4 regions of the Terribacillus saccharophilus genome follow, and region 2 is predicted to be linked to each of the others. Evidence: riboswitches for the same ligand, from Rfam matches in the RefSeq annotation. Region 2 holds a riboswitch; each other region holds the start of a gene.
The links. Region 2 has a riboswitch for S-adenosylmethionine ahead of GZ22_RS03460 (LLM class flavin-dependent oxidoreductase). Riboswitches for the same ligand answer to the same signal wherever they lie in the genome.
Positions count from the first base shown of each region.

Region 1: linked by a shared signal. The riboswitch ahead of GZ22_RS00320 (homoserine dehydrogenase) and the one ahead of GZ22_RS03460 (LLM class flavin-dependent oxidoreductase) in region 2 are both predicted to bind S-adenosylmethionine.
Region 3: linked by a shared signal. The riboswitch ahead of GZ22_RS12665 (ABC transporter permease) and the one ahead of GZ22_RS03460 (LLM class flavin-dependent oxidoreductase) in region 2 are both predicted to bind S-adenosylmethionine.
Region 4: linked by a shared signal. The riboswitch ahead of GZ22_RS16155 (PLP-dependent aspartate aminotransferase family protein) and the one ahead of GZ22_RS03460 (LLM class flavin-dependent oxidoreductase) in region 2 are both predicted to bind S-adenosylmethionine.

Region 1 covers NZ_CP008876.1:60,305-63,432, reverse strand. Annotated here, with positions in the region: gene GZ22_RS00325 (NADPH-dependent FMN reductase) at 1-187, opposite strand, end outside; gene GZ22_RS00320 (homoserine dehydrogenase) at 206-1,333, opposite strand; SAM riboswitch class I at 1,417-1,513, opposite strand; gene GZ22_RS00315 (SDR family oxidoreductase) at 1,621-2,403, opposite strand; gene GZ22_RS00310 (SDR family NAD(P)-dependent oxidoreductase) at 2,429-3,128, opposite strand, start outside.
Region 2 covers NZ_CP008876.1:663,002-666,129, forward strand. Annotated here, with positions in the region: gene GZ22_RS03450 (CAP domain-containing protein) at 357-1,202, shown strand; gene GZ22_RS03455 (DnaJ family domain-containing protein) at 1,273-1,644, shown strand; SAM riboswitch class I at 1,657-1,757, shown strand; gene GZ22_RS03460 (LLM class flavin-dependent oxidoreductase) at 1,836-3,128, shown strand, end outside.
Region 3 covers NZ_CP008876.1:2,502,197-2,505,324, forward strand. Annotated here, with positions in the region: gene GZ22_RS12660 (amidohydrolase) at 1-754, opposite strand, end outside; SAM riboswitch class I at 1,119-1,225, shown strand; gene GZ22_RS12665 (ABC transporter permease) at 1,331-2,257, shown strand; gene GZ22_RS12670 (ABC transporter permease) at 2,258-3,128, shown strand, end outside.
Region 4 covers NZ_CP008876.1:3,252,340-3,255,467, reverse strand. Annotated here, with positions in the region: gene GZ22_RS16155 (PLP-dependent aspartate aminotransferase family protein) at 1-1,496, opposite strand, end outside; SAM riboswitch class I at 1,571-1,679, opposite strand; gene metX (homoserine O-acetyltransferase MetX) at 1,681-2,748, opposite strand; SAM riboswitch class I at 2,825-2,936, opposite strand.

The DNA.
Region 1 (3,128 bases), 600 kb from region 2:
TTTCCCGCAGCCAATCAGCTGCTGCTCCAGCCGGCTGGGCCGGGTGAAAAAGCGGCAGCTCTAATTCACCTATATTGATTATCTCGGTTTCATATTTGGCCTTTTGCAATAGCGTCTGCACTTGTTTCAACAGCTTCTTAGTAGTGGATGCAGGATTCAAACTTCCGTTTAGCAATAAGATTGTCATCCGAACTCTCCTCCTGTATTAGGCTTCTGCTTTTGCCGGTGTTCTCGCGGCAACCCGATAATAATGGCTATCAGATTCAACGTTTTCTCTGTGCAGAAGAATAGTCTCACCAGACGGCAAATGAACGAAAGGAACTGCCTCATGTTTCTCCGTGAATTTGATTACCCGCTTTACTTCGATTTCCTTCCGCTGGTGAACAAGATTCGCTAAATCCTCGACAATGGCGCTTGCCGTCGGCAGGGCTCCGGCACCTGGTCCTTGAAGCTTCAGTTTGCCAACAAGGTCACCTTCCACACATACAGCATTATCTACTCCATCCACGCTGTACAGAGGATGTGCAGCCGTTAAGATGACCGGTTCGACAGATGCAGTCACTTCTCCGCCCGCGTTTTCAAGCGTCGCAACATGCTTGATTTTCCAACCTTGTTTTGCAGCGGCTTGGATATCCTGTGAGGAAACTGAGCGGATTCCCTTTCGTGTAACTTTCTCCCAGTCCGGCTGATCTTCGAATAACAAATCACTCAGCACCATCAGTTTATAAAAAGCGTCCCAGCCATCAACGTCATTGGCGGGATCAGCTTCTGCAAATCCCGCTTCCTGCGCAAGCTGCAGCGCTTCTTCAAACGGCAGTCCCTTATCGGACATTTCCGTTAGAATAAAATTGGATGTGCCATTCAAAATCGCCTCTACCTTAACGACGTGGTTGATATGGAGAAGCTGCTTCAGCGTCCCAATCACCGGAACTCCGCCTGCGACTGCTGCTTCATATTCCAACCGTACACCTTTTTCCTTTGCCAAGCGCTTGAGCTCCGCCCCCCGTGAGGCAATTAGCTCTTTATTCGCTGTGATAATATGACAGCCATGATGGATTGCTTCAGTCAAGTAGCTAAAAGCTGGCTCAATACCGACACTAGCTTCGATGATTACATCAAGGTCGGATATAGAGAAAAGCTCCGCTGCATCGTCTGTCAGCAAGGCGTCCGTTACTTGCTGTTCATACTTCTGCTTCTCCCGCACCAAGACACCTGCCACTTGTACTTCCCTACCGAAAATTGTCTGCAGATTCTCCTGATGGGAGCGGATCGTCCTCCCTACAGCACTTCCTACTGTGCCATATCCAATCAATCCAATCTTCACTGCTGCCATCTGTTTTACCCCCTTGAATGATTTTCTGCATAAAAAAAGCCTCCCTGAGAGGACAGGGAGACGAATGTACCGTACTGTGTCTTCTCTCATCTACAGGAATTAGCACCTATACAAGTTAAAGTTACACTTGCAGGTTGCCGGGCATCATCGGGCCAGTCCCTCCGCCGCTCTTGATAAGAGTTTTGTATGTGTTTGTTATGAAGGAGTTTAGCATGAATAAGAAAACGCGTCAACAGAAAATTCTAATAAATAAGACAGCGCAGAAAACTGCGCTGTCTTACTAAAAATTAGTATTTATAAGATTGTCCGCCATCAATCGGCACTACAGTAGCATTGATGAAGTTTGCTTGATCAGAGAGAAGGAATGCAACAAGATAACCAACTTCTTCTGGCTTACCGAAACGTTTCATCGGGTTAACGCTGACGAATTCCTTGCCTGCCTCTTCCCAGTTATCTCCGCCGATTTGACGAAGGGAGCCTTCAACCATTGGCGTCATGATAGCACCTGGTGCAATGGCTTTGATACTAACACCGAACTGTCCGTATTCAATACCGGAGTTCTTCGTCAAACCTACCACACCATGCTTACTTGCTGCATAGCCGGACTGGTTGCCGATTCCGCGGATACCGCCTACAGAAGCTGTATTTACTACAGAACCATGGCCTTGCTCCTTCATTACTTTCAATACGTGACGCATACCGTAGAAAACACCATTCAAGTTGATATTTACAACGCGGTCGAATTCATCTACAGGATATTCTTCTGTTAGATTCTGTGTTCCTTCTACACCAGCGTTGTTGAAGAAACTATCGATCTTGCCAAACTGATCAACCGTTTGTTTTACATACGCCTCAACTTCCGATTCATTTGCACAGTTTGCCACAATTGTAAGAACCTCTGCTTCAGGTACTGCTGCAAGAACTTCCTGCTTTGTTTCTTCTAATCCTTTTTCACTCAAATCAACAAGGGAAAGCTTTGCACCTTCTTTTGCTACTTGCAAAGCTGCAGAACGGCCTAAACCGGAGCCGCCACCTGTAATCAACACTACTTTATCTTCAAAACGTTTCATAGAAATCTCTCCTTTTATGTTTTTGTTAAATTGCAGTAAATCCGCCATCAATCGGCACAACTACACCATTTATATAAGGTGCTTTACCAGTCAATAGGAATGTAACAAGCTCTGCAACTTCCTCTGGCTGGCCAAGACGCTTCTGAGGAATCGGTTCTGTCGCATTTTTAAATGCATCTGGATTCTTCTCTTTGTATTCACGAACCATCGGCGTCTCTGTAGTACCTGGAGCAATTGCATTCACAACAATTCCTTGCTCAGCATACTCAGCAGCCAATGTCTTCGTAATACCGACCATCGCATGCTTCGTTGCAGAATATGTACCAACTGTTGCCTGACCGACAACACCTGCTGTGGATGATGTATTGACAATACGACCGCCGCCATTAGCAAGCATTACTTCCAATACATATTTAAGACCGTAAAGGGCACCGTTAAGGTTGATTCCTAGTACCATATCGATCTGCTCAATTGTGTTGTCCACGAATTTCACACCAGGACCGGAGATTCCTGCATTATTATAGAACATATCAATGGTCCCAAATGCCTCGACCGTTTTATCCACATAATGCTTCACTTCTTCTGCCTTGCTTACATCAGCTTTTACGAATATAGCTTTTGATCCTTTTTCTTCTACTAAGCGAACAGTCTCCAGACCAGCTACCTCAGATACGTCAACCACGCTGATTGCGACACCTTCTTCTGCTAGTCTTAATGCTGCTGCT
Region 2 (3,128 bases):
GATACCTTTATCCTAATTTGGTAGATTAAACTAATAAGTATAGGAGAAAAGGATTATATAGAAGGAATAGCAGCAAGTCAATTTACAGATAGATTACAAAAACTGAGGTATTGTTACAAAAACTAGGAATAAAAAAAGGTGTCAATCCTAAATTACATCCAAAAAATAGAAGGGCGGCTGTTTATTGCTAGTTTCATAGCTTATAAAGCGGGTACGATTTCGCATAAGAACCGACTTTTTACTAGTGTTGCTCAGGAATGAGTGCCTATTGGAAATTCTAGGCTGCAATATTACACAAAAACCCATGCTATGATGTTGCTGCATCAAAAAACACACATCTCGAAAGGAGCAACATCATGTTCAAGAAAGTATTAGTAACAACACTATCTACAGCTATCCTAGCAGGTGGCGCTTTGGCAGGAACAGCAAATGCTGCACCAGCACAACCAACTAAAGAAGAAGCTCAAGTGCACGTAGCACAAGTAGTGAAAAGCGGATCTTTCTCTTCTATCGAAGATTTGAATAAATGGGTGAATGAATATCTATCAGCTTATAACATTCACATCAATACTGATAGCTTGCTAGCAAAATACAATGTTCAGCAGCCATCTCAACAGGAGCAAGCACAAACTCCTGCTCAAGCACAACCTAAGCAAGAGGAAGCAAAAGCACCAGCTGCTCAGAAAGAAGAGCAAAAAGCTGCTCCACAAAAAGAAGAAAAAGCTGAAGAGCAAGCAACTGAACAAAAAGCTCAAGCTCCAGCACAAAAACAAGAAACTGCTTCTGACAGCAAGAAGACAGAAGATAAGCAAGCTACTGAAGGCCTAAGTGCTTTCGAACAGCAAGTAGTAGACTTGACTAACAAAGAGCGTGAAAAAGCTGGTCTTAAAGCTTTGAAAGCTGATACTGAACTAAGCAAAGTAGCACGTGCGAAATCCAAAGATATGGCTGACAATGGTTACTTCGATCACAACAGCCCGACTTACGGTTCTCCGTTCGATATGATGAAATCTTTTGGTATTTCTTATAAAACTGCAGGTGAAAACATCGCTCAAGGACAAAAGACTCCAGAAGAAGTCGTTGAAGCATGGATGAACAGCCAAGGACACCGTGAGAACATCCTTAACCCTGATTACACTAATATCGGTGTAGGTTATGTAGAAAACGGTAACTACTGGACACAGCAATTCATTGGTAAATAATTCAGATTATTGTATAATGAGAAGCAACCGATTATAATCGGTTGCTTTTCTTGTATGTAGGAGTGATTATATGGATCTGATTTCACTGCTTGCAGAAGAACGAATCAAGCAGGCTGAAGCCAATGGAGAGTTCCGTAACCTTCCAGGAGCGGGAAAACCTTTGGAGCTGGAAGATCTATCTGGTGTACCGGAGGATATGCGGATGAGCTACAAAATTCTCAAGAATGCTGGCTATATTCCGCCTGAAATGGAGCTGCAGAAAGAAATTGTAGCACTACGCGATTTACTGCGTATTTGTACGGATGACTCAGAGCGGGCAGCTTTCCGGAAGCGGATCAGCGAGAAAGAGATTCACTACGAAGCACTGCTTCAGAAGCTTAAGCGAAATTCGCCAGGCACTCTCAGTCAATATCGGGAACAAATTGAACATAAACTAACATAACTAAATAGTATTTTCTTATCACGAGAGGTGGAGGGACTGGCCCTTTGAAGCCTCGGCAGCAGGCAGAAATGTACTGTGCCAATTCCAGCAGACGATAGTCTGGCAGATAAGAGGAGCATTTACCTTGGATAAGGAGCCTCTTCTGTAAAACGGAAGAGGCTTTTTTTACATAATAAGAGGAGTGGAGAACAATGACGAAACAAATTATCCTGCAAGCATTTGATATGACAGCCGCTAATCATAACGCCCATGGCTTATGGAAGCATCCGGAAAACAGAAGGCATCGGGAATATAAATCGCTGGAATACTGGATGGAGCTTGCACGCCTCTTAGAAAAAGGGAAGTTCGACGCTGTATTCTTTGCTGATGTGCTTGGTGTTTACGACGCATACGGAGGGGATGAAAAGGCTGCCCTGCGTGATGGAGTGCAGGTGCCGCTTAATGATCCTGCCTTCGCTATTCCGGCCATGGCAGCTGTGACGAAGCATTTGTCCTTCGCTGTCACTGTCAGTACATCTTATGAACAGCCATTTCATAATGCACGAAAATTTTCGACGCTTGATCACCTGACAAATGGGCGTGTTGCTTGGAATATCGTTACGTCCTATTTACCGAACGCTGCCGAGAATTTTGGACTGGAGAAGATGGTGAAGCATGATGAGCGTTATAAAATAGCTGATGAATTCCTCGAGGTTTCTTATAAGCTGCTGGAGGATAGCTGGGAAGAAGATGCTGTTATCTCTGACACGGAAACAGGAGTGCTAGTGGATCCGGAAAAGGTTCACCGCATAAAACATAAAGGTACATATTTCTCAGTAGAAGGGCCGCATGTGAGTGAACCTTCTCCGCAGCGTACACCTGTGCTTTACCAAGCAGGTACTTCGGAAAAAGGCCGTGATTTTGCAGCAAGACACGCTGAATGTGTCTTCGTAGGCGGACCTACACCAGAAAAAATCAACTATTACATCGAAGATATTAAAGCTCGGGCGGAGGCGTACGGCAGAAGCCGTGATGAAATCAAGGCGTTTACTTTCCTGCATGTTGTCGTGGCTGAAACAGAAGAGAAAGCTCTTGCAAAATATAAGGAAGTTAAGCAATATTGGAGCGCAGATGCTGCCAAGGCACAATATGGCGGCTCGACTGGTTATGACTTGGCTTCTTATGATAATGAAGAAGAGCTGTTCACATACAAGCACACAGAACAAGGTCAATCGCGAGCTGCTTATCTGACGAAGGATGCGGCGAAGCCATTTACAGTCAAAGAGATACAAGAGAAATTCAGTCAACCAGCTGAAATGGATATTATTATCGGCAGTCCGGAACAGGTGGCGGACAAAATCGAGGATTTCTTTGTGCGAAGCGGAGTTGATGGCTTCAATCTGACACATTATATTACACCAAAAGACTTGAATGACTTTGTCGAATTGGTTGTTCCTATCTTGCAGGAGCGAGGATTATATAAGAGAGATTATGCAGAAGGAACA
Region 3 (3,128 bases), 1.6 Mb from region 2:
TAAACGGTGCTATTTGATGTCCTTCTGTACAATGCTCAATCGTTAAATCAATATCAAATTCCTTTTTTAACCGTAGTACAGTGACAATATCATCCGCACGGTGGGCATGGACGCGAAGAGGGATTTCTTTATTCAATACCTTTTCGATATGTTCTAATCCAAGGTTTCTAGCTGCTTTACCAGCTTTGCGATCTTCCATATATGTTTGTGCCTCAATAAATTTTTCACGAAGAATGGCTGCGATTCCCATTCTGGTTGTCGGCATTCTTCCTTTATCACCGTGGAACCGTTTTGGATTTTCACCTGTTGCTGCTTTTAGACCAGAAGGATTGCGAATGACCATGTCATCCACGATTGTCCCAGTCGTCTTTAACACACACATTTCCCCGCCAATTACATTGGCACTTCCAGGCATCACTTGGACTGTCGTAACACCTGACCGTCTCGCATCTTCAAATCCTCTATCCAGTGGGTTTATCCCATCAATTGCGCGCACCTGTGGCGTGGCTGCAGCGCTCGTTTCATTAAAGTCATGTCCTTCTTTTCCTATTCCTTCTTCATGTACACCTAAATGGGTATGTACATCAATTAATCCTGGAGTAAAGTATGTACCGCTAGCATCAATGATTTCATATCCATCTGGAATGGTGTCTTTTCCTATGGAAGTGAACTTTCCATGCTGTATTAAAATTGTTGTATTCTTGAATGTCTTACCTGTGCCGTCTACTCCAGATACATTTGTTATGGCTTTCATTGGTTTACCTCCAAAAGTTATAAAATATTATCTCTTTTCTGAAAACTAGAATTGGGATCCTGTCTGTTCTCGATTCCTTATAACGATAGTAAGGCATCTCACAAATGTTGTAAATGTAATTCAACCTCATTGCTGGTAGACATTTTATTTGGGTGACTCTTATAAGCAGTTAAATTTAGGAGCTGCTCTGCTAATTGTAAGCCTTGTAAAAACGAATTGTGCATCGTATTCTTCCTTCAAATTACATGTCTACTATTTGTATGGGTTTATAGGTAATAGGAACCAAAAATGTAAGATGATATTGACAGTGATTCTTACAAAAGATAGAATTCGATGTGTAATTTTAACAATTTTATATGATTATTTCTTATCCAGAGAGGTGGAGGGACATGGCCCTGCGAAACCTCAGCAACAGGTCTTTTAAGGACACTGTGCTACATCCATCGGGAATTAATTCTCGAGAGATAAGATGAATAGAGGGTACCTCTCGACGCATCTTTGTCGGGAGGTACTTTTTTTTGTTGGGAGGTGAGCAACAGAAGATTGCTAGATACATAAGGAGGGAGAATTAGAAATATGTATGTCGTCAAAAGACTAGGAATGATGCTGCTGACGATATGGATCATTGTGACTGTTACGTTTGTCATCATGCATAGCATTCCAGGTGACCCATTCGCTTCGGATGCGAAAGCCTTATCACCTGATGTAGTAGAGAATATGCGAGCCAAATATAATTTGGATGAACCATTACTGACACAGTACGGACTTTACTTAAAAGATCTGCTGCTGCTCGACTTCGGGCCTTCGATCCAATCGAAGACGAGGGACGTGAATACACTCATTCAAGAGGGGTTTCTGCCTTCTGCAATGCTAGGAATACAGTCACTGCTTGCAGCGTTAGTCGGAGGTTTATTCCTTGGAATTGTAGCTGCATTATTCCAAAACCGCATGCTGGATTATGTTTCTATGTTCATCGCAATCATTGGAATTTCTGTACCTAGTTTCATTTTAGCGCCTCTATTGATTAAGTATTTAGCCGTAGATAGTGGGTTGCTTCCAGTTGCAGCGTGGGGGACATGGCAACACACAATCCTGCCTACATTCGCACTTGCTGTTGGGCCACTGGCGATTATTGCTAGATTCGTAAGAACAAGTATGCTGGAGGTCCTGAATCAGAATTATATGAAGACAGCTGAAGCTAAAGGTTTGTCAACCTTTGACATCGTTTTCAGGCATGGTATACGTAATGCGCTGATTCCAGTCATATCTTTCATTGGACCGCTATTTGCGGCAATCATCACAGGAACGTTTGTCATAGAAAAGATTTTCGCAATCCCGGGAATAGGTAAATATTTCGTGGATAGCATTTTCAATCGGGACTATCCGGTAATTCTTGGAACGACTATCTTTTATAGTGCAATCTTGATCATCACTCTGTTCGTCCTTGATTTCTGCTATAGACTGATAGATCCGAGAATAAAACTTTCAAGTGAGGCTGATTAAATGGAGCAACTGAATAAAAAGGCATTCCAGCCTCTTGATAGGAGCCGCTACTCGGATACAGCGCAGAACCGACAATACATAGGTCATAGAAAAGAGATCCTGCAAAAGTTAATTTCCAATAAGCTCGCCCTAATTGGAGCTGGTTTGTTGATCCTCATTATCGGGATGGCGATTATAGGACCTGTTTTACAGCCATATTCACCGAGTGAGCAGTCATTGACCGAAGGGAATTTAGCACCGTCATCTGAGCATTGGTTCGGGACAGATGATCTTGGTCGGGATGTTTGGGAACGTGTATGGGCTGGTGCTCGCATATCTCTAACGATCGGAATGGCCGCGGCAGTAATAGATTTATTGATTGGAATCTTAGTAGGCGGTATCGCAGGATATATGGCGGGCCGAAGCAGGTTCGGTGATCGCGTGGATAACCTTCTGATGCGTATCGTAGAGATTTTGTATGGTATTCCATACTTGCTAGTCGTAATCTTACTGATGGTTGTTATGAAACCGGGACTGCTAACGATGATCATTGCCCTGACATTAACCGGCTGGGTAGGAATGGCTCGCATTGTGAGAGGTCAGATTCTCCAATTGAAGCAGCAGGAGTATGTGATGGCTGCTGAAAAACTGGGAACGTCCCATGCACGTATCATTATGAAACACTTGCTGCCGAATATGATTGGCATCATCATTGTCAATCTTACTTTCACAGTACCGCAGGCAATCTTCGCCGAATCCTTTCTCAGCTTCCTAGGACTTGGTGTTCAGTCACCGACAGCGAGCTGGGGGACAATGGCGAATGATGCGCTGAGTGTCATCTTGAGTGGGCAATGGTGGAGATTATTCTTTCCTGCACTACTCATATCACTAA
Region 4 (3,128 bases), 900 kb from region 2:
AATACACTCGTTTCAGCAGGGTTAACCGGAATAATTTTGTAGCCAAGTCGCTGCATCTTGCGAGCCAAACGGTTGCTTGGGCGCTGTTCCTTACTGCTCAAGCCTACTACTGCAATAGTTTTTTGACGGCCTGTCGCATCTGTCGCACTGCCGAGTGCTTCCCGGATAACGGCTTCATCATTGATGACGATTTTCCGTGATTCAGAACGGATTCCCGTCGCTTTTTCCAATGCTCTGTCCAAATCATGAATAAGATCATCCACTGACTCAATTCCAACAGACAAGCGTACCAATTCCTCTTTCACTCCCGTAGCAGCGAGCCCTTCTGCATCCAGCTGCAGATGTGTCGTTGATGCAGGATGTATAATCAATGATTTTGCATCTCCGACGTTGGCAACGTGTGACCAAAGTGCAACATTATTGATCAGTGTAGCACCAGCTTTTCTGCCACCCTTAATACCAAAATTAACAATGGAACCAGTACCAAATGGAAGTACTTTCTTTCCTAATTCATAGGATGGATGGCTGCTGAGTCCTGGATAAGCAACCCAATCAACTGCGGGATGCTGCTCAAGATAGTTCGCAAGCTTTTCTGCATTTTGGACGTGGCGTTCAACGCGCAAGTGCAAAGTCTCTAGCCCCTGAATCAGCTGCCATGCATTAAACGGACTAAGCGCAGCGCCTAAATCACGCAGTAATTGCACACGCAATTTTGTACTGAAAGCAAGGGTTCCGAAATCAAATGCATAGCGGATGCCATTGTAGCTCGGATCCGGCTCTGTAAATGTCGGAAATTTCGGTGAATTCCAATCAAACCTGCCTCCGTCAACAATCAATCCTCCAATAGAAGTACCATGACCGCCAATCCACTTCGTCGCACTGTGAACAACAATATCAGCACCTAATGTGATCGGTTTGCTCAAAATAGGTGTAGCAAATGTACTGTCAACGATTAGCGGAATACCCGCATCATGCGCCACTTCGGCTACGGCTTCCACGTCTAGTACATGCAGACTCGGGTTTCCGATAATCTCTGCAAATACAGCCTTCGTTTTGTCTGTAATCGCTGCACGGAAAGCTTCCGGATCAGTTGGGTCGACGAATTTTACGTTGATTCCATAACGCGGAAGTGTCGTTTGGAATAGATTATACGTTCCGCCATATAAGTTGGTCGCTGCTACGATTTCATCTCCAGCTGCAGCCAGATTTAGGATGCTGTAACTGATTGCTGCCATTCCAGAAGCAACTGCAACTGCTGCAACGCCGTCTTCCAGCAATGCAATCCGTTTTTCTAATACATCGACGGTAGGGTTACCAATACGGGAATAAATGTTACCTGGTTCATCCAATGCGAATAGACGCTCAGCATGATCTGTATCATGGAAAAGGTATGAAGTTGTTTGATAAAGCGGTACTGCTCTTGAACCTGTTGTCGGATCTGGTGCTTGACCACCGTGTAATGCTAATGTCTCTGCTTTATATACTTGATCTGTCATTTTGTCATTCCTCCAATTTTTATATAGATGAAAAAAGCAGCTTCCAGTAAGAAGCTGCTGCATAAGCATGAAACTTCTTATCTCTCAAACTCTTTGTTTGCTGGAAGTAGCACCTTCCAAGCATTGCTGCTTGCAGGTTGCCGGGCATCATAGGACCAGTCCCTCCGCCTCTCTTGATAAGTTATTATGAAATTTTCATAGGCTGCTGAAGCACCTCACGGATATGATGTCCCCATTTTTCAAATTCGAGCAGAAAGCCATCATGTCCATAAATTGTTTTAACGTCTATATGACGGGCACCCGGAACTGCCGCTGCAAAGCGTTCAATCTCTTCCGGCGGAAACAGCAGATCTCTGGAGAAGCCGAATGTCAGTACAATCGCTTTTATACTTTGAGCAGCAGACTGCCATCCTCCTCTTCCCCTTCCGATATCATGGCTGTTCATCGCTTCTAATAATGTCACGTAACAATTGGCATCAAAGCGATTGACGAGCTTCTCTCCTTGGTAGTTCAAATATGATTCCACTTCATAAGCTGCATCGTCCCTGCGGGAGGCAGCGCGACGGAAGCGTTCATTATATTGGTGATCAGAGCGGTAAGTAAGCATTCCTACCATCCTTGCAAGTCCGAGACCCGCAGCAGGTGGTTTATCTGCTGTGTAGTTACCATTGTTCCAATCGTGATCGGAAGTGATAGCTGTCTTGGCTAAGTGATTATAGGCAATTGCGTAATCACTTACATAAGGAGTTGCCGCCAAGGGGATCAGCACATCCATGAAATCTGGATACATGACACCCCATTCCAGTACTTGCATTCCTCCTAAAGATCCGCCGATCACAGCCCTTAAATGAGAGATTCCTAGCTTCTCCAATGCAAGGCGCTGAACCGAAACCATGTCACGGATCGTAATAGCAGGAAAAGCTGCCGCATACCTATCACCTGAAACTGGATCTGCCGATAAGGCACTTGTTGTGCCATTGCAGCCGCCCAGCACATTACATGTAATTATTTGATACCGGTCGGTGTCGATAAACCCTCCAGGCTTCAGCAATCCGCTCCACCAGCCTGGAACTGTACCATTACCAGCCGCAAGTTGATCTCCTGTCAGCGCATGGCAGATCAGCACCGTTTCTCCTGATTCGGGTCCGCTTCTTTCATAAGCTACTTCCACCTGTGAAAGGATTTCACCTGATTCAAGCTCGATATCCCCTATTAGAAGTTTTCCGGTTTGGTATGACTGTTGTGACCCCATGTTCCGTACACTTCCTCCCCTCAAAATAAAAAAACCACCCTGAGAGGACAGGGTGGCAATATGTACCGACATGTCTCTCTCATCTCTAAAGTGCATACGCACTTTCAGGAATTAGCACCTTATAAGCATTTCTGCTTGCAGGTTGCCGGGCATCGTCGGGCCAGTCCCTCCGCCTCTCTTGATAAGAGCTTGCTATTTATTTGTTAACAGGATTGTAGCATGGGTTAAAATATGAGTCAACTATAAATTCTGAAATTTCCATTTACGCTGTAAAATCCCCCAGAAATTTGGACGCCCCGCATCAGCTAATGCCAATGCGGGGCTAATAATGTAACTTTTCTATTGTAAGTAGAGGATACCTAATACATCCTCTTGCCGCG